Regions from separate parts of the Arsenophonus nasoniae genome, predicted to be linked through region 3. Evidence: predicted binding sites of a transcription regulator. Region 3 holds the regulator's gene; each other region holds the start of a gene.
The links. The regulator Fur, encoded in region 3, represses iron uptake genes when iron is present. The targets are predictions, from matches to a motif close to ATAATAATGAGAACNACTATCAA.
Positions count from the first base shown of each region.

Region 1: a site for Fur is predicted at 1,773-1,795, ahead of bfd (bacterioferritin-associated ferredoxin). Genes of this name have one in related genera too.
Region 2: a site for Fur is predicted at 4,902-4,924, ahead of sodA (superoxide dismutase [Mn]). Genes of this name have one in related genera too.

Region 1 is NZ_CP038613.1:3,790,629-3,797,650, forward strand. It holds gene istA (IS21 family transposase) at 1-515, shown strand, start outside; gene istB (IS21-like element helper ATPase IstB) at 502-1,263, shown strand; gene bfd (bacterioferritin-associated ferredoxin) at 1,530-1,733, opposite strand; gene tuf (elongation factor Tu) at 1,899-3,083, opposite strand; tRNA gene ArsFIN_RS19165 (tRNA-Thr) at 3,212-3,287, opposite strand; tRNA gene ArsFIN_RS19170 (tRNA-Gly) at 3,294-3,368, opposite strand; tRNA gene ArsFIN_RS19175 (tRNA-Tyr) at 3,467-3,551, opposite strand; tRNA gene ArsFIN_RS19180 (tRNA-Thr) at 3,576-3,651, opposite strand; gene coaA (type I pantothenate kinase) at 4,046-4,999, shown strand; gene birA (bifunctional biotin--[acetyl-CoA-carboxylase] ligase/biotin operon repressor BirA) at 5,041-6,003, opposite strand; gene murB (UDP-N-acetylmuramate dehydrogenase) at 6,000-7,022, opposite strand, start outside.
Region 2 is NZ_CP038613.1:663,231-670,252, reverse strand. It holds gene ArsFIN_RS03130 (SPOR domain-containing protein) at 1-565, shown strand, start outside; gene dam (adenine-specific DNA-methyltransferase) at 645-1,502, shown strand; gene rpe (ribulose-phosphate 3-epimerase) at 1,505-2,176, shown strand; gene ArsFIN_RS03115 (phosphoglycolate phosphatase) at 2,176-2,880, shown strand; gene trpS (tryptophan--tRNA ligase) at 2,882-3,925, shown strand; gene sodA (superoxide dismutase [Mn]) at 4,206-4,832, opposite strand; gene acs (acetate--CoA ligase) at 5,178-7,022, shown strand, end outside.
Region 3 is NZ_CP038613.1:1,103,417-1,110,438, reverse strand. It holds gene ArsFIN_RS05325 (HlyD family type I secretion periplasmic adaptor subunit) at 1-1,024, shown strand, start outside; gene ArsFIN_RS05320 (type I secretion system permease/ATPase) at 1,028-3,184, shown strand; gene ybfE (LexA regulated protein) at 3,366-3,644, shown strand; gene fldA (flavodoxin FldA) at 3,835-4,368, shown strand; gene fur (ferric iron uptake transcriptional regulator) at 4,525-4,992, shown strand; gene ArsFIN_RS28125 (hypothetical protein) at 5,304-5,438, opposite strand; one part of gene ArsFIN_RS05300 (IS3 family transposase) at 5,685-5,964, shown strand; one part of gene ArsFIN_RS05300 (IS3 family transposase) at 5,964-6,844, shown strand; gene ArsFIN_RS05295 (hypothetical protein) at 6,894-7,022, shown strand, end outside.

The DNA.
Region 1 (7,022 bases), 1.2 Mb from region 3:
GTGTACCACAGGAAGTATTGTGTGATAACGCAAAATCCCTCATCATCGAACGGGATGCTTATGCAGAAGGTGATCATAAATTACATGTCGAAATGCTTCAAATGTCGAAAGATTACGGGTTTAAATTGAAGGCTTGCAAGCCCTACAGGGCAAAAACGAAAGGGAAAGTAGAGCGCTTTAACCACTATTTAAAAAACAGCTTTATCGTGCCATTAAACACCGACCTTCGTGCTCATAATCTTGAACTGGATATTGAAATAGCTAATGCAAAAGTGGGTCCATGGTTACAACGCGTTGCCCATCAGCGAATTCATGGAACAACGTTAGAGAAGCCAGCAGATAGATTAGCTAAGGAAGTTAAGTCTCTTCTACCCTTACCAGCAAGGGTTTGCCAATCTATCCCACAGACTAATACGCTTAATATCCCTATCGTACCGCCCCTTGAATCTGTCAGTTTGCAACACTCAATCAGCGTATACGAAGCATTACTGGGAGGTGAACATGTTATTGCATGAACAAATTGAACACCTGTGTGAGTCATTGAAATTAAATTCTATTCCGACTCATTGGTCATCACTTGCCGAAAAATGCATTGCCCAAGACAAAAGCTACGGAGAGTTTTTACTGTCCCTGTTAAAATGTGAGCAACAACAACGAGATGAACGAACTCGTAATCTTTTGAGTCGGATGGCAGGATTCCCAGCACATAAAGAACTTAATACGTTCGATTTTAAGTTTGCAACGGGGATCCCCAAACAACACATACAGGAATTAAGCGCATTAACGTTTATTGAACGTAATGAAAATGTCGTGTTGCTTGGCCCAAGCGGTGTAGGCAAAACGCATTTAGCTATTGGGTTAGGATTAAAAGCAGTACAGGCCAAGAAGAAAACCCGCTTTACCACGGCAGCTGAACTGATGTTGCAACTCTCAACTGCCAAACGACAAAATAAGCTCAAACAATATCTATCACGTTCGGTGATGGCCCCGAAGTTGTTGATTATCGATGAGATTGGATACCTGCCGTTTGGGCGAGAAGAAGCAAACCTGTTTTTCAATGTGATTGCCAAGCGTTATGAGCATGGCAGTGTCATATTGACGAGTAACCTATCATTTGGGCAATGGCCAAGTGCTTTTGCTGATGACGCAACATTAACTGCCGCTATGCTTGATCGTTTACTTCATCATTCGCATGTACTGCAATTAAGCGGTGAAAGCTACCGATTGAAAGATAAGCGGCGCTCAGGAGCAATAACTGAGTAAAACAGTGGATCAATTTTGATTGATCGGATTTAGATAAAAAGTGGATCAGTTTTCGGTGATCGTTGACAATTACCCAATAATTTATTTAAATGGGTGATCATTTCTTTATCGCCTTTCATTTTTTTCCTCCACTTCCAGTATCTAAAGTGTAGATATAAATTGTTAGACGCATAGAATAGAAAAATATTTTTATTGGAAAAATGACGAGTAATTTATTGATTAAAGCTAGAAAGGTTTTTTATAGCAATTAAATTTATTCTATTAATTCATTGCACTATGTCAATTTCAGTAACAGCAGTTAAATTTATTAGTTCATTTTTAATTAGCTGGGTTGCTTGAGGCAGGCATTTTCCACAGTGGCTACCAATAGAAACACACTTCTTTAAGCCACTAATGGAAGTGATGCGATTATCCCGAACTAAAGTTTTTATTGTTTTATCACTAATTCGATTACATAGACAGACATACATTTTTCATACCGATAAAATAAATTCTCGTAGCAATATTAAATGATAATGATTTTCATTTCAATATTGTTTTGAATTATATATACAGAAAATTAGAGTAATGGTAATAATTTTATGGCTATCATAAAAAAAGAGGCTTTCGCCTCTTTTTTCAAATTTAATATCTAATCAAGCAATAATTTTAGCAACAACACCCGCACCGACTGTACGACCACCTTCGCGGATCGCAAAACGCAGCCCTTCATCCATTGCGATTGGCGCTATCAACGTCACTTTCATGTTGATATTATCGCCTGGCATTACCATCTCGACGCCTTCTGGCAATTCGATTGTGCCCGTTACATCTGTCGTTCTAAAATAAAACTGGGGACGGTAACCTTTAAAGAATGGTGTGTGGCGCCCACCCTCATCTTTGCTCAAAATATAAACTTCTGATTCAAATTGAGTATGCGGTTTGATTGAGCCTGGTTTGGCCAATACTTGACCACGCTCGACGTCTTCACGCTTGGTACCACGTAATAAAACACCTACGTTTTCACCTGCACGACCTTCGTCTAACAGTTTACGGAACATTTCTACGCCGGTACATGTCGTCTTCGTCGTCTCTTTAATGCCAACGATTTCTACTTCTTCACCAACTTTAACAATACCACGCTCTACACGACCTGTTACTACCGTTCCACGACCTGAGATCGAAAACACATCTTCGATTGGCAACAAGAAAGGTTTATCTATTGCACGCTCTGGCTCTGGGATATAGCTATCTAACGCTTCCGCTAACTCAATAATTTTCGCTTCCCACTCAGCAACACCTTCCAGCGCTTTCAACGCTGAACCTCTGATTACTGGCGTGTCGTCGCCTGGGAAATCATACTGAGAAAGCAGCTCACGCACTTCCATTTCAACCAGTTCTAGCAACTCTTCATCATCAACCATATCACATTTATTCAGGAAAACGATGATATAAGGAACACCTACTTGGCGACCTAATAAAATATGCTCACGCGTTTGTGGCATTGGACCATCGGTTGCCGCTACCACTAAAATTGCGCCGTCCATTTGTGCCGCACCGGTGATCATGTTTTTCACATAATCCGCGTGGCCTGGGCAATCTACATGAGCATAATGGCGGGTAGGTGTATCATATTCTACGTGAGAAGTAGAAATAGTGATCCCGCGCGCTTTTTCTTCTGGTGCATTATCAATTTGATCAAATGCACGCGCATTACCGCCATAAGTTTTCGCTAATACGGTGGTGATTGCAGCGGTTAAAGTTGTTTTACCATGGTCAACGTGGCCGATTGTACCAACGTTAACGTGCGGTTTTTTACGTTCAAATTTTTCTTTAGACATTAGATTGTCCCTCTAAGACACGGAATCGGTGGTTACACCACATTAACCAAGCAGTGAAAATCATATATTCGTTGCTTGTTTTATCGCAGGAAAAAAATCAGGGAACAATTAAGAACACTTTCTAGGAGTGGTGCTGATAGGCAGATTCGAACTGCCGACCTCACCCTTACCAAGGGTGTGCTCTACCAACTGAGCTATATCAGCACATCTTGGAGCGGGCAGCGGGAATCGAACCCGCATCATCAGCTTGGAAGGCTGAGGTAATAGCCATTATACGATGCCCGCGATGAACTCGGCTACCTGACTTTAATCAGCTGCAAATTTTATCTTAAGTATTTTGCATGAGGTAGCATTTTAAGCTGAACACTTAAGATGAAACTTTATGGTGGTGGGAGAAGGATTCGAACCTTCGAAGTCTGTGACGGCAGATTTACAGTCTGCTCCCTTTGGCCGCTCGGGAATCCCACCTTTTACTTATATCCAAATTTTTAATGGTGCCGGCACCAAGAGTCGAACTCGGAACCTACTGATTACAAGTCAGTTGCTCTACCAACTGAGCTATGCCGGCATCAGGTGCTGCGCATTCTAGGTAGAGAACGCGCATGTTGCAACAAAAAAATTAAAAAAATTGTTTTTTTGCTTATAAAGTATCCACTTTAGCCATTTTTGCTGTTTTTTTCTATAGTAAATGTTTAAATACTCAACAGTGCTAAATTTTTTATTTACTATTTACTCTAGTGAAAAACAACATCAAATTTTTCTCACTAATAAAACATATCGTAAATCATACAATATTATTTTATTACTAAAAATAAAAATGGATAAATTGTGATCAATTATTTATTTGATACAAAAAAATAGAAAAAACGCTACGCCTAAAGATATTCAATCGTTATTATGCAATCTATTTTTTATTGGTTATGAATGATTATGACAACCTGTACACAGGTAAATGTTGACTTATGAAACAACAACAAAACTTTTCAATAACACCTTATTTAGAATTTGACCGTGAACATTGGGCGACTTTACGTGATTCTGTTCCACTAGAGCTACTAACGGATAAAGAACTACTGGAACTGAAGGGTATTAATGATGAAATTTCAATGGATGAAGTAAATAAAATTTATCTTCCTATTTCAAGACTGCTTAATTTCTATATCAGTTCAAATTTAGGTAGGCAAACCGTTTTAGAACAGTTTTTAGGTACTAATGGTACTAAAGTACCTTATGTCATCGGTATTGCAGGCAGTGTTGCGGTTGGTAAAAGTACCACAGCCCGCCTATTACAAACTTTATTAAGTCGTTGGCCTGAACATCGTAAAGTTGATCTTATAACAACAGATGGTTTTTTATACCCTAATCGGATTTTAAACGAACGTGGAATAATGAAAAAAAAGGGGTTTCCGCAATCCTATGATATGCATCGTTTGGTAAAATTTGTTTCTGACATCAAATCTGGCGTTAAGCAAGTCACTGCCCCGGTATATTCCCATTTTACTTACGATATTGTTCCCGGAAAAAAACAACTAATTGAACAGCCTGACATTCTTATTTTAGAAGGTTTGAATGTTTTGCAAAGCGGTATGGATTATCCGCATGATCCGCATCATGTTTTCGTATCTGACTTTGTCGATTTTTCCATTTATGTTGACGCTCCAGAAAATTTATTAAAAAAATGGTATATCAGTCGATTTTTAAAATTCTGCCAAGGCGCCTTCTCCGATCCTCACGCCTATTTTTACCATTATTCTACATTAGAGCAAGAAGAGGCGATCAAAACGGCTAAAACAATATGGGAAGAAATTAATAAAATAAATTTGGAAGAGAATATAATACCAACCAAAGAAAGAGCCAGTTTGATCATGACTAAAGGCTCTAATCATTCAATTACAAATGTTAGATTAAGAAAATAATTTCAAATATTGGGTCGATGATCAACTTCGACTCAATTGTGCTAATTATCTGGCCGTAATGAAATTTCACCACCTATATAGGAAACAATTTCACCATTTTGTTCTAACAAAATTGCGCCGTGTTCATTAATTCCTTTCACGATACCGACCTCAAGATGATCACCTATATGCAACTTTACTTTTTTATGTAAAAAATTATCCAACGCCAGCCAACGTTTAATAAAAGGAACAAGACCATATTTCTCAAATTCCACTAATTCATGGCGTAATGCCAAAATAATCTGACCAGCGATCACATTTCTTTCTATTTGAATACCAGCCTGCTCAAGATTAATCCATCCTTGATTAATATTTGTTTCATAATTGCAACTCATTGCAATATTAAGACCAATACCAATCACAATATGCGCCGCATCGCCAGTTTTACCTATCATTTCAATTAAGATACCAGCAAGCTTTTTTTCATTAAGATAAAGATCATTAGGCCATTTAACTTTTATATTACTACCGCTCAATTTATTAAGGGTCTCAGCTATTACAATTCCAGCAACCAAACTTAGTCCCATGGCAGCTGCCGGCCCTTGATCTAAATGCCAGTATAGTGATAAATAAAGATTACAGCCGAAAGGAGAAGCCCAATAGCGACCACGCCGCCCTCTACCAGCTGTTTGATATTCTGCAACACAAGCATCACCAGAACTTAATTGTTCAATACGTTCAAGTAGATATTGATTGGTAGAATTAATAACCGGTTTAACAATTATATTTCCGCGTCTCACTAAACCATAGATGCGCTCGTAGTCTAATAAATCCATTTTTCTAGTAAGCTGATAACCCTTACCAGTTATAGTATTAACCTCAATACCCCATTCACGAAGCGTATAAATATGCTTATTAATACCCGCTCGAGTCATGCCAAGTAATTCACCTAACTGCTCACCTGAATGTATACTACCATCAGAAAGTATTGTGATAAGTTTTAAAGGTGTCTTTACATCTTTCATGAAATAGCATCCATAGCATTTACTTCTCCATATTTACCAATAAAACGCACTTCTGGTTCTAGCGTAATAGCAAATTTTTCTATAACTTTTTTTTGAATATAACGCGCTAAATCTACAATATCTTTTCCAGTGGCGTTATTTTTATTAATTAAAACCAATGCCTGATCGCTATGTACCGCTGCACCACCACACTGAAAACCTTTCAGATCACATTGATCAATTAGCCATCCGGCAGCAAGTTTTACTGTACCATTAGTTTGTGGATATTCTGGACATCGAGGATAACGCGCCTTTATTTGATTTGCTGCCATACGAGAAATAACGGGGTTTTTAAAAAAACTACCCGCATTTCCTACTAAACAGGGATCAGGTAACTTACTTTGCCGCATTTTACACACCGCATCAAAGATAGTTTGCGCTGTTACTGTTTGTGCGGTTAAAGAAGTCAAACCAGCATATGTTAATATTGGTTTCCATAGTTTATTAAGTTTTAAACCAACTGAAACGATAGCAAAGTTTTCACGATATTTATGTTTAAAAATACTATCTCGGTAACCGAATTGACATTCAGTGGCATCTAAACGATATTGTTTACCATTATTTATATCAACAATATCGACATAGTGACATACATCTTTAAATTCCATGCCATAAGCACCGATATTTTGTATAGGCGCAGCCCCTACAGATCCTGGTATTAAAGCCATATTTTCCAATCCATAAATGCCACTTTTTATAAGCTCTTTAACCAATTGATGCCAATTATTTCCTGCGCCGACATGAATAAACCATTCCTGAGATGATTCAGTTATCACCAGTGACGTAATCCGATTTAAAATGACTAGGCCATCAAAATCACTAATGAAGAGAACATTACTCCCGCCGCCCAATAATAAAACAGGCAACCCTTTCAATAGTGCATTTTTCCATAGCATAAGCAATTCTTCTACTGAAGTAGCTGAGTATATTGCTTGCGCCTTGGCATCAAGACTAAAAGTATTATAATTTTTTAATTCAAT
Region 2 (7,022 bases), 440 kb from region 3:
ACCACAAAACGTAACCATGCCTTCAATTAGTGATACACCGACTGAAGGATCCTTGCCTCCAGCCAACCAAGGACAAGGTAAACGTATTGAAATTCCTGGTGACGTTGTTGATGCTTTACGGCAAGGCCAAACATTGCCTACTACTAAGCAACAACTGGTTGAAAATCCAACATCAACACCATCATCAACAATACTTCCCTCAACTACCCCCCCTAAGATAGTGGAACCAATTAAAACTAATCCCGAAACAAAAACAAAACCCATAGTTCGAACACATACGCACCATAATGGTGATTTATTATCATCCCCAGCGAGTAATTACACCCTACAATTAAGTAGCGCAAGCCGTTCTAACTCCCTAGAAGCATTTGCTAAAAAAAATCGCTTAACTAATTATAAAATCTATAAGACCGTACGTAATGGGCAACCATGGTATGTTCTTATCCATGGTAATTACCGCTCAGTCAGTGAAGCAAAAAACGCAATTTCAACTTTGCCCACTTCTGTCCAGGAAAAAAAACCCTGGGTTAGAAAATTTCAGCAAGTTAAGCAAGATCAAAAATAAAGAATCATTAGGCGCAAGTATGCTGTCCTAAACAGAGATATACCAAAAACTCTGGAACATTTAGATAAAATATGGCGGCATGAAGAAAAAACGCGCTTTTTTAAAATGGGCTGGCGGTAAATATCTTCTGGTAGAAGAAATTAAAAAATATCTACCAGAAGGTGATTGTCTGGTAGAACCATTTGTCGGGGCAGGTTCAGTATTTTTGAATACCAACTATAATGCTTACATCCTAGCTGACATTAATAATGATCTTATCAATTTATATAATACCGTAAAATATCATGCTGATACATTTGTGCAGCATTCACGTAAGCTTTTTAACTCTGAATTTAATACACCAGAGCAATACTACCGTTTACGAACTGAATTTAACCTATGTAATAATTCTCAGCGTCGTAGTGAACTATTTTTATATCTTAATCGTCATTGCTACAATGGTCTTTGTCGCTACAATTCGAAAGGAGAATTTAACGTTCCATTTGGGCGTTATAAAAAACCTTATTTTCCCGAAGATGAACTCTATTGGTTTGCTGAAAAAGCGCAAAAAGCTATTTTTGTCTGCCAAACCTATCAAGAAACATTGCTATCAGTAAATAAAAGTTCTGTTGTTTACTGCGATCCACCCTATACACCGCTTTCAGATACGGCTAATTTTACTACATATCATACAAATAGTTTTGGCAACAAAGAACAATATAATCTAGCTCAGATCGCTTATCACTTATCATCAACACGCGGAATACCCGTATTAATATCAAATCATGATACACCAGCGACTAGAGAATGGTATCATCACGCCAAACTAAATGTTGTTAAAGTACGTAGAACAATTAGTCGTAACAGCCTTGCTCGTAGAAAAGTCGACGAACTTTTGGCATTCTATAATCCAACTTATAAAAAAAACGCAAAAGGTAAAAAAACAAATCGGAGATAATTATGAAAGATTTTCTGATTGCCCCCTCTATTTTATCCGCAAATTTTGCATGTTTAGGTGAAGATACTGAGAAAGTAATTAAAGCTGGAGCTGATATTGTCCATTTTGACGTTATGGATAACCATTATGTCCCAAATTTAACTTTCGGCCCAATGATATGTAAAGCATTGCGAGATTATGGTATTAAGGCTCCCATTGATGTGCATTTGATGGTAAAACCTGTAGATCGACTAATTCCTGACTTTGCTAAAGCTGGTGCAACCTATATTACCTTTCACGCTGAAGCAAGTGAACACATTGATCGCACATTACAATTAATTAAAGATAATGGATGTAAAGCAGGTTTAGCTTTTAATCCTGCTACACCATTAAACTATTTAGATTACGTGATAGATAAATTAGATATGATCCTAATTATGTCGGTAAATCCTGGTTTTGGTGGACAATCTTTTATTCCACAAACCCTAAATAAATTGCGTCAAGTTCGTAAAATGATCGATAGTAATGGTTATAATATCCGCCTAGAAGTTGATGGCGGGGTTAATGTTAATAATATTATTAATGTTGCAAATGCAGGAGCTGACACTTTTGTCGCAGGTTCTGCCATTTTTAATCAACCAGATTACAAAACTGTCATTGATGCTATGCGTAAAAAGTTAGCTGAGGCAATTTAATGACATTTAAAAAATTAACCGATATTCAAGCTATCGCATTTGATTTGGATGGTACATTAGTCGACAGTGTTGGCGGATTAGCTAATGCCTTAGATCATGCTTTAATTAATCAGCAATTACCAGCTGCGGGTAAAGAACTTGTTTCCACTTGGGTTGGTAATGGTGTTGATATGATGATAGAACGCGCATTAACTTGGGCAAATGTTAAAATCACACCAAAAATTAAAAATAGTACTCGTCAATTATTTGATAAAATTTATGCAACAACAGTAATAACAGGTAGTCAGCTTTTTCCTGGAGTAAAAGAAACATTAGCAGAATTGGCCAAACAACCTTTCCCAATGGCAATCGTCACCAATAAACCAACACCATTTATTGACCCTTTATTAAAAAAATTAGCAATTAATTCTTATTTTTCTTTAATATTAGGGGGAGATGACGTAAAAAAGAAAAAACCCCATCCGGCTCCACTATATCTTACAATGGGAAAATTTGGTCTACTTAAAGATCAATTATTATTTGTCGGCGATTCTCATAATGATATCTTAGCTGCTAAAGCGGCTGGCTGTCCTTGTGTGGGTTTAACTTATGGATATAACTATGGTGAATCTATCGCATTAAGTAAACCAAATTATGTATTAGATAACTTTGCCGATCTACTTCCTACGTTAGGACTAACACCTTTGACAATTCTGGAATCATAATATGAATACCCCCCCGATAAAATCGACTAATACCCTCAAAAAACCTACTGTATTCAGTGGGGCTCAACCGTCTGGAGAATTAACCATCGGCAACTATATTGGCGCATTACGTCAATGGGTTCACATGCAAGATAATTATGACTGTATTTATTGTATTGTTGATCAGCATGCCATTACAGTCCGTCAGGATCCCAAAGAGTTAAGAAAGCGTACGCTTGATACGCTAGCCTTATATCTTGCTTGCGGTATCGATTTTAAAAAAAGCATTATTTTTGTTCAATCCCATGTTCCACAACATACTCAACTTAGCTGGGCTCTTAACTGTTATACCTATTTTGGTGAATTAAGTCGCATGACACAATTTAAAGACAAATCAACTCGTCATGCTGAAAATATTAATGCTGGATTATTTGATTATCCAGTATTGATGGCTGCTGATATTTTACTTTACCAGACAAACCAAGTCCCGGTTGGTATTGATCAAAAACAACATTTAGAATTAAGCCGAGATATCGCTCAACGTTTTAATTCGCTCTACGGAGAAATATTTACTATACCCGATCCTTTTATTCCGGAAAAAGGAGCGCGGGTTATGTCTCTACAAGAACCACAAAAAAAGATGTCAAAATCAGACGATAATCGCAATAATGTCATAACGTTATTAGAAAACCCTAAATCAGCAGCTAAAAAGATCAAACGTGCCCTTACTGATTCTGATGAGCCACCACAAGTTTATTATGACTCAGAAAATAAACCGGGTATTTCTAATCTGATAGATATCCTTTCTGGCGTAACAGGTACATCTACCTCACAGATAGAAAAACAATTTGCTGGAAAAATGTATGGCGATCTTAAAAACACCGTGGCTGAAGCCGTTTCAGATATGTTAATAAATATCCAAAGTCGTTTTGATGAATTTCGTAATAACGAAAAATTATTGAATGATATTATGTCCGAAGGCGCTAGCAAAGCAGAGGTTCGAGCTAAAATAACGCTAAATAAAGTTTATGACGCTATTGGTTTTATTAATCCTATAAAAAAATAATTCTCTTCTCCCCGTAAAACACGAGGGAGATTGACACTAAGAATAAATTATTTATAAAAAATTAATAAAATAAAAATCAATCTTTATTTTATTAATATATTTATTAAAGAAGGAACAATATTTAGTAACATCAATCATTTTTTCAACTGATTATATATAATTAACAGTACCTTGTAATTTTTATTGTTATATTTTCAATTAGCTATCCAAAGACATTAGTAGGCCAGTATCTAATCTGGCACCACTAACATTGATAAGAAACAAACAGATAAGGTCAATGTTATTTTATTTTTTCCGCGAAACGTTTCGCAGCTTCATCCCAGTTAACAACTGACCAAAAGGCTTTAATGTATTCAGGGCGACGATTTTCATATTTAAGATAATAAGCATGTTCCCAAACATCAAGCCCTAAAATAGGATAACCAGAAACACCAGAAATAGACTCACCCATCAGCGGATTATCTTGATTAGCTGTCGAAACAACCGCCAGTTTTCCATCCGATTTCAAGACTAACCATGCCCAACCAGAACCAAAACGAGTTGCTGCCGCTTTTTCAAAAATTTCTTTAAAATTCTCTACACTATCAAAATCACGTTCAATTGCCGATTTCAGCTCACCTTGTAGTTCAGTACCAATTTTTAATCCAATCCAAAACATACTATGATTGGCATGGCCGCCTGCATTATTGCGTAAAAAAGTACGTTTATCTACTGGCACTTTATCTAAGTTTTGAATCAAATCATCTATATCAAGTTTGGCAAGCTCAGGAAAATCTTTTAACACATCATTGGTATTGTTGACATATGTTTGATGATGTTTAGTATGATGGATTCTCATTGTCCTTTCATCAAAATGTGGCTCTAATGCCCCATATTCATAAGGCAGGGAAGGTAATGTATAGCTCATTTGCATTAACTCCTGTTACTTAAATATAAAATAAATGTTTCAATCAATACTTATTTTACAAGGATTGCCATCATAATGAAAACAATTATAAACAATATATTTTTTTAAGGTTTTTACTTCCTGTAAAAATAATCCAAATATTAGCCCATTAGATTGAAATAAATTCTTAATAAAAAACATCAATTAAAACAATTTAAATAGGATAATTAATTGATAAATAATAAATCTAAAATAAAACACCAACATTTACGTGATCACAAACACAAAAAAAAAACAAATTCTTTTTCATAGGTTTAGTTAACTGCTCTTTGACATATGATTAACACAACTGAGGAGAAGAAAAATATGATATCAACATTCAAGTACCCCATACCTACTGAAATTGCCGCACATACCTTAGTTAATAAAAAGCAATATCTAAAAGATTATCAATTATCCCTTAAAGATCCTGACGCATTTTGGCGAGAAAAAGGTCAAATTGTTGACTGGATAAAACCTTATACCAAAGTAAAAAATTCTTCATTTGATCCAGGGCACATTAATATCCAATGGTTTGAAGACGGTACCTTAAATTTAAGTACTAACTGCCTAGATCGCCATTTACAATTACGCGGTGATCAAACTGCAATCATTTGGGAAGGCGATGATCCATCACAGTCTTATCATATAACTTATCGTCAACTTCATCATGATGTTTGCCTATTCGCCAATGCATTGAAAAAACTAGGCATCAAAAAAGGTGATGTTGTTGCTATTTATATGTCCATGGTACCTGAATCTGCTATCGCTATGTTAGCATGCACACGCATCGGTGCTATTCACTCTGTTATCTTTGCTGGTTTTTCACCAGAAGCCATTGCAGGACGCATTATTGACAGTAAAGCTAAACTTATCATTACAGCAGATGAAGGGATAAGAGCAAATCGTACTATACCATTGAAAAAAAATGTTGATGAAGCGTTAAAAAACCAGGCTGTCGAAACGATTAATAATGTTATTGTTTTTAGACGAACCGGTAATCAAATCGATTGGCAAGAAAAACGTGATCATTGGTGGCATGAAATTATTAAAGGGCTTAACGCTGATTGTCCTGCAGAAGAAATGAATGCAGAAGATCCTTTATTCATTCTTTATACGTCGGGTTCAACAGGCAAACCAAAAGGCGTCTTACACACCACTGGTGGTTATTTAGTTTATGTTTCTATCACTTTCAAATACGCATTTGACTACCAAGCAAAAGAAATTTATTGGTGTACTGCTGACATAGGCTGGGTAACAGGCCATAGTTACTTAATTTATGGTCCACTATCTAATGGCGCCACTACCTTAATGTTTGAAGGTGTGCCTAATTATCCAAGTATAAATCGCATGAGCCAAATAATTGATAAGCATAAAGTAAATATTCTATATACCGCACCAACGGCAATTCGTGCTTTGATGGCCGAAGGTGATAAAGCTATTGAAGGAACTCAACGTAATTCTTTAAGAATTTTAGGCTCTGTTGGTGAACCTATTAACCCGGAAGCTTGGGAATGGTACTACAAAAAAATAGGTAATAGCCATTGCCCTATTATTGATACATGGTGGCAAACTGAAACCGGCGGTTTTATGCTTTTACCCTTACCGGGAGCAACTGAACTTAAACCAGGCTCAGCCACGTTACCGTTTTTTGGTATTAAGCCCGAGCTTATTGATAATTTAGGTAATTTACTTGAAGGTATTGCTGAAGGCAATCTTGTTATCATGGATTCATGGCCAGGACAAGCTAGAACAATTTATGGTGACCATGAACGCTTTGAACAAACTTATTTTTCACTATTTAAAGGTATGTATTTCAGTGGAGACGGTGCTCGCCGCGATGAAGACGGTTATTATTGGATAACCGGTCGTGTTGACGACGTTTTAAATATTTCTGGTCATCGTTTAGGTACAGCCGAAATCGAATCTGCACTTGTAGCCTTCCCTAAAATTGCTGAGGCTGCCGTCGTTGGTGTCCCGCATAATATAAAAGGTCAAGCTATTTATGCCTATATTACATTAAATCAAGGAGAAGAACCTTCAACAGAACTTTATAATGAGGTACGCAATTGGGTGCGTAAAGAAATTGGGCCAATAGCCACACCAGATATTCTTCATTGGACTGATGCATTACCAAAAACTCGCTCAGGTAAGATTATGCGACGTATTCTA
Region 3 (7,022 bases):
GGGGGTTAGTCAGGATATCATCGGTATTTCACATCAAATCGAGTATCATACGATTGAAAAATTACTTTACCAATCGCTACTGGAAAACAAAATCCCCCATCAACAACTCACCTTTCATCAATTAACCAAGCGCCAACAAGAAAAAATCAGCAAAAACTATCACCATGAAAAAGCACAGTTTGATGCACAAATTGCTAGCTTAGCCTCTGAAATCGAAGTTAATCATACGTCGCAAAAAGCGAAAACCAATGATCTCAATGTGCTCTTTTTGCTACAAAAGAATATCAAACAGCGGTTAGAAGCCCGTAAAACCCTAAGCCAAAAACAGATGATCAGTAAATCAGAATATTTAGAACAGGAAAAAGAGTTATTAGAAATTAGGCGTCTAATTGCTCAACAAACCTCTGAGCTAAATATTTTAGATTCGCAAGAAAAAAACCTAAAAGAACGGCTCAATGCTTTTCAATCACAAAAACAGCATGAATGGAACGATAAAAAAAAGCAGTCAGAGATCCAGCTCTCGATGCTAGAACAAGAATACGCAAAATTTGATGAACGAGAGCAGTTAGAAATTGTCCGCTCACCCGTTACTGGCACCGTACAACAATTAGCCACTTATACCTTAGGGGCAGTATTACAACCGGCACAAAATTTGATGGTCATTGTACCCGATAACGATGTGCAACTTGCCGAAGTTAAGATATTAAATAAAGATATTGGTTTTATTCGCCCTGGACAAAATGTCACTGTCAAAGTCGATGCCTTTCCCTATACGCGATATGGCACTATTGAGGGAGAAGTATTATCAATTTCGCGTGATTCGGCCCAAGATGAACAACTAGGTCTTATCTTTCCTGCGCAAATCAGTCTAAAGCAAAATAATTTAATGGTTGATGGTCATTCAATTGATATCACCCCAGGTATGTCTATTGTGGCAGAAATCAAAACCGATAAACGGCGCGTGATAGATTATCTATTAAGTCCAATTCGTGAATACCTGTCCGAATCAATGCGGGAGAAATAAACTATGGAAACTTTTTCTACCGTAGCAATAGCTAACCACACCACTAACCAAGCCTTAGATGCAATAATCTGGCTTGGTAAACGACTGAGTAAATCCATTACAATTGAACAATTAACTCACTCTTTAGGATTAGAATCTGAACATCTTACTGACTGGCAGTTACGAGAGTGTGCGGATTTCATACAATTAAAAAGCAAAGTAAACTTTCTTACACTCACTGAACTAGAGCAAATCCCGTTACCCGCATTAATTGAAATAGAAGGAATATGGTGGGTATTTACCAATATAACGCAACAAATCATTGAAGTAATAAATCCGTGTTCTGAGAAAACATTAACTTTTCCTCATCATAATAATCCAAATAGCCCAATCAAATTTAAAGTATTGTTGGTGGCAGAAAAAAAATTAACTGCCAAAAAAATCAAGTTTGGATTAGATTGGTTTTCTCCTTCGGTTCTTAGACAAAATAAACAACTAAGAGATATTTTTATACTCGCCAGTGTAGTGCAGATATTTGCCCTTATCCATCCAATCCTTTTTCAACATCTCATTGATAAAGTCTTGGTCGGTCGTAGCCTAAATAGCTTACATGTTTTAGCATTTGCTGTGGTCTCATTAGCAATAGCCGAACCTATTTATAGTTTTATTCGTAATAAAATTTTTAACCATACCTCTGGCCAAATTAATGCTGAATTATCTGGCCGCTTATATCGTCATTTATTAGGGCTACCACTCGATTATTTTAAACAGCGACAAACAGGACAAATTATTGCCCGGGTTCGTGAAATGGCGCAAATTCGGCAATTCCTCACTGGTTCAACTTTAATGTTGTTTATCGATCTCTTTTTTGTCACCTTATTTATTACTGTGTTGTTCAATTACAGTGCACTGCTCGCTAGTATCGTTGTTGGTTCATTGGTTATCTATTTTATTTTTTGGTTATTAATTGGTCCCATTATCCGTAAACGGGTAGAAAAAGAGTATGAAGCTCAAGCCGAAAACACCACTTTTCTTACTGAATCAATTACTGGTATTGAAACCATTAAAACAACTGCTACAGAGAATAGGTTTTTACAACGCTGGCAAAAAATCCTTAGTCACCAATTACAAAAAAGCTTTCAGGTGCAAAAAAGCAGTGTGATAGCCAGTCAAATCATTACACTGGTCAATAAAATAACTACCGCTATTTTATTATGGTTTGGTGTTAAAGCCGTGATGCAAGGCCAGCTTAGCCCTGGAGAATTAATTGCTTTTAATATGCTTAGTGCCCATGTAACCCAACCGATTCTCCGACTGGCGCAAGTATGGCAAGATTTTCAACATACCCTTATCGCACTAAAACGTGTTGGTGATATTCTTGATGAACCTACCGAATTTGGCCAAACAGGATTAACTAATACCGCATCTCTTGAGGGTAATATTAAATTTAATCACATCAGATTTCGTTATGCTAGCGATATGCCAGAAGTATTGCAGAACCTATCCTTGTCAATTAAAGCCGGACAATTTATTGGTATCACAGGCCCTTCAGGATCCGGAAAGAGTACCTTAACGAAACTATTACAACGACTTTATATTCCTCAGCAGGGTCAAATTACGATTGATGGTATGGATCTGGCTGTCGCTGATCCCATGGCTTTACGCCTTAATATGAGTGTAGTATTGCAAGAAAGTATTCTGTTTGCAGGTTCAATAGCAGACAATATCCGCTTAAGTCAGCCGGCAGCTTCTGACGAAGCCATGACCCAGGCCGCACAAATGGCAGGCGCATTGGATTTTATTCAACAACTTCCGCAGGGTTTCAATACCCAGTTAGCAGAGAGGGGGATGAATTTATCAGGTGGTCAGCGGCAACGCATAGCGCTTGCCCGTGCCCTGTTAACACAACCACGCATTTTAATTCTTGATGAGGCCACTTCCGCGCTAGATTACGACTCAGAAGCCGCTATCATGAAAAATATGCAATATCTATCTGCGGGTCGAACAGTAATTAGTATTGCTCACCGGCTTAATACTATCCGTCATGCTGATAAAATCTGTGTGATAAATGAAGGACAAGTAATTGAATTCGATAGCCATGATAATCTACTCAAGTTAAATGGGTTTTATGCTCAACTCTGGTATCAGCAAATAGGATCAAAGGCAAAAATTAACGCTTAAACATGACACAAGTCGCCAGTAAGCTCACATTTATCTGTTTTACTGGCTATGTCTCATTTCAGTTGCTCACTAATAGACTGCTTTATCAATAGGATATATTTTATCTGATAGTAGCGATAGTTATCTTGCTAGGGTATGATTGTTTTAAGTAACTAGCAAATTTCCATCAACATTTAAATTTATGGCAAAAGAGCAGACTGATCGCACAACCCGGGATCTATTCGCCGATGAACTTAGACCTGGGCGTCCGAAAACCAATCCCTTATCTCGACATGAACAATTAAAAATTAATAAACGTAATCAATTAAAACGTGATAAAAGCAAAGGATTACGTCGTATCGAATTAAAAATCAATGAGCGGGCTGTTGCGGCATTAAATATGCTAGCCCAAGAACAAAAAATAAGCCGTAGTGAACTAATAGAACAAATATTACTGACACAATTAGCAAAGAAAAACTGATGAGTTGCAGTTTTACTAGTTTATTTTGTCTAAAACACACAAAATTGACAGAATTATGCAGTTATTTTCGTCAAAATAATGGTCATTTAATTATTTATTAATCAACTGTTATTATCTTTCCTATTACTACTGTTAGTAACAATAAGATAACTAAACAACGCAAATTAAAATCAAGAGGTTTATTTACTTTATGGCAATCATAGGTATCTTCTTCGGCAGTGATACTGGCAATACAGAAAATATTGCCAAAATGATCCAAGAAAAACTTGGCGGCGCTGATATTGCTGAAATTCATGATATTGCTAAAAGCAGTAAAGAGGATATTGAAGCATTTGATATTTTACTATTCGGTATTCCTACCTGGTATTATGGTGAAGCACAGTGTGATTGGGACGATTTCTTTCCGACATTGGAAGAAATTGATTTTGAAGGTAAGCTGGTGGCTATTTTTGGTTGTGGCGATCAAGAGGATTATGCGGAATATTTTTGTGATGCCATGGGTACAGTGAAAGAGATTATTGAATCTAACGGTGCTAGCATTATTGGTCACTGGCCAACCGAAGGTTACCACTTCGAAGCATCAAAAGGACTCGCTGATGACACTCACTTTATTGGTCTTGCGATTGATGAAGACAGGCAACCAGAACTAACCGATGAGCGAGTGCAAAATTGGGTAAAACAAATATCCGACGAGCTAGAATTGCCAGCCATCATCCATAGATAGATGTCAATTTTTTTTGTACATGATAATTCCTGCAAATTGTGTAATGATATTAAGACATATATAATTGTAAAATTAGTATGAAAGAAACAGTATGCTACTGTTAACAATGTTTTGATATTATTGAATTCACTACTAATGCAACAAGGTAGGATCCGTATGACCGACAACAATAAAGCATTGAAGAATGCAGGGCTTAAAGTAACACTTCCACGTTTGAAAATTTTAGAGGTATTACAAGAGCCAGAGTGCCATCACGTCAGTGCGGAAGATCTCTATAAAAAACTCATTGATATGGAGGAAGAGATTGGCCTCGCAACGGTTTATCGTGTACTTAACCAATTTGATGAAGCTGGTATTGTTACTCGTCATAACTTTGAAGGCGGTAAATCAGTTTTTGAGCTGACACAACAACATCACCACGATCACTTAATTTGCTTAGATTGTGGTAAAGTTATTGAATTTAGTGATGAATCGATTGAAACAAGACAAAAAAACATCGCTGAGCGTCATGGTATTAAACTCTCTAATCACAGTCTCTATCTCTATGGACATTGCTCCAAAAAAGACCATTGTGATGAAAACGACTTGGGGCATCCAGCCCGGAATAGTAAAGAAGAAAAATAACCCTGCCTATCACTGTTTTTGTTATTAATCAGTTGAAAATAAAAGGAGAATAGAAGCGAATTTCTCCTTTTATTTTACCACAATATTTTGCTTTATTGTTCCACCTAAAAATTAGCCAAGATTTTAACAATTTTTTCATTTTACCTTCCAAACAATGAGATATCAGTTGAAAAGTATTATGCCTTACACGGTTGCCACTTATTCAGTTACAAATAATCACTCATCTATAACATCCTTATGTATGACACAACAAATAATTTATGCTTGGCCTATTGTAGGCGATGGCGCTAACATCTTGCTTGACATGCAACTTACCCTTGCGGTTCAATTCCCCGCTTACGTAACTCCTTCCTTAAGATACGCATGATCCACATCGCTAAAGAAGTATCACCATCTTTTTTGGCCTGTTCTTCGTGCTGCTCACGAAATTTCTCCGTAAGACGCATTTGATATTGTGGCGAACGCTTTTCTTTTGGCATTGAAATTGGTAATTACCAGATATTGTGATGTTTAGATGGTAACTATTATTGTAATGATACAGTAACCATAAAACAACGAAGCCCGCAGGTGCTACCAACACCTACGAGCCTCTCACCACAACATTAACAGGAGTAATGCTATGGCTTGTAGTGGTCTAATAAAACTGTAGAGATTTATAGCTTATAATTAAGCAAAATCTTATAGGTATAAATATGACCCGAAAAGTAAAAGTAACCTTTAGCGGAAAGCAAAAACTGGAATATGCAAAACTCATGGTTGAAGGTGGATATAGCAATATCCAAGTTGAAAAAATATCCGGTGCGGGTAAATCTGCCGTATCACGATGGAAGCAACAATATCTTGCCGAGTTAAATGGGAATACGCCTGTAAAATCAAAAGCGTTAACACCCGAGCAACAGCGCATACAAGAATTAGAAGTTCAACTTAAGCGTGCTCAGAGGGATAATGACATATTAAAAAAAGCCGCGGCTTACTTCATCCTCGACAATCAAAACTCAAAATCGTGAAGCAACTGAAAATCATGTACCCCAATTTTACGGTCACTGAGTTATGCCATCTTTTTGAAGTAAGCAGCAGTAGTTTTTATTATGAAACGAAAATACCGACAGTTGAAAATGAAAGACTGTGTGGCGAAATCAAACGTATTTTTTATACATCGGGTCAAATTTATGGCAAAAGACGTATTCAAGCCGAGTTAAAGGGTTTAGGGCACCAAATTGGCACTTATAAAATATCGAACATCATGAAATTAAATCAATTAGTTGCAATTAGACCAACGAAAAAGCACTACTATCACTCATCGGGTAACGAACATCGATATGCCCCTAATTTGCTTAAACGACAATTTTCCCCTGAACAGCATAATCACTATTATGTCGGGGATATCACGTATATTAGACATCACTATGGGTGGAGCTATTTAGCCTGTGTGTTGGATTTAGCCACCAAAGAAATTATTGGTTATGCCTTATCAACAAAACCGGATTCGAAATTAGTGAAAGAAGCCTTAGATAACGCAATTGAACGGCAATTACCGGATACGACAAGTTTGATGTTCCATTCAGATCAAGGTTGCCAATATTCATCGGAGGAGCTTAGGGCGCACCTCTTTGAACGGAAAATAACTCAAAGCATGAGTCGGCGAGGTAATTGCCTCGATAATGCCGTGATGGAAAGATTTTTTAGGAGTTTAAAGACAGAAAGACTTAACCGTTTATCGTTTATGAATCATCAATCTGTTGTCTGTGAAGTTGAAAATTATATTCAGTTTTACAATTATTATCGACGCCATTCAACGATTGGTTATTTAACGCCACATCAAAAATATCATGAACTAAAAAATGCCGCTTAGATCTTCTACAGAATTTGTTGACCATTACATCAATCATTGGGGGTGCACAATGCTGTCTGATAGCAACATTCTTTTTTCCGAGTTAGCTGATGTGCTTCGCAAGCTAGATATCTCACATTTGAGTACCGATGAAATGCTACAGTTGGCAAATAGTAGTGAAGAGTGCTGGGCTGGATTG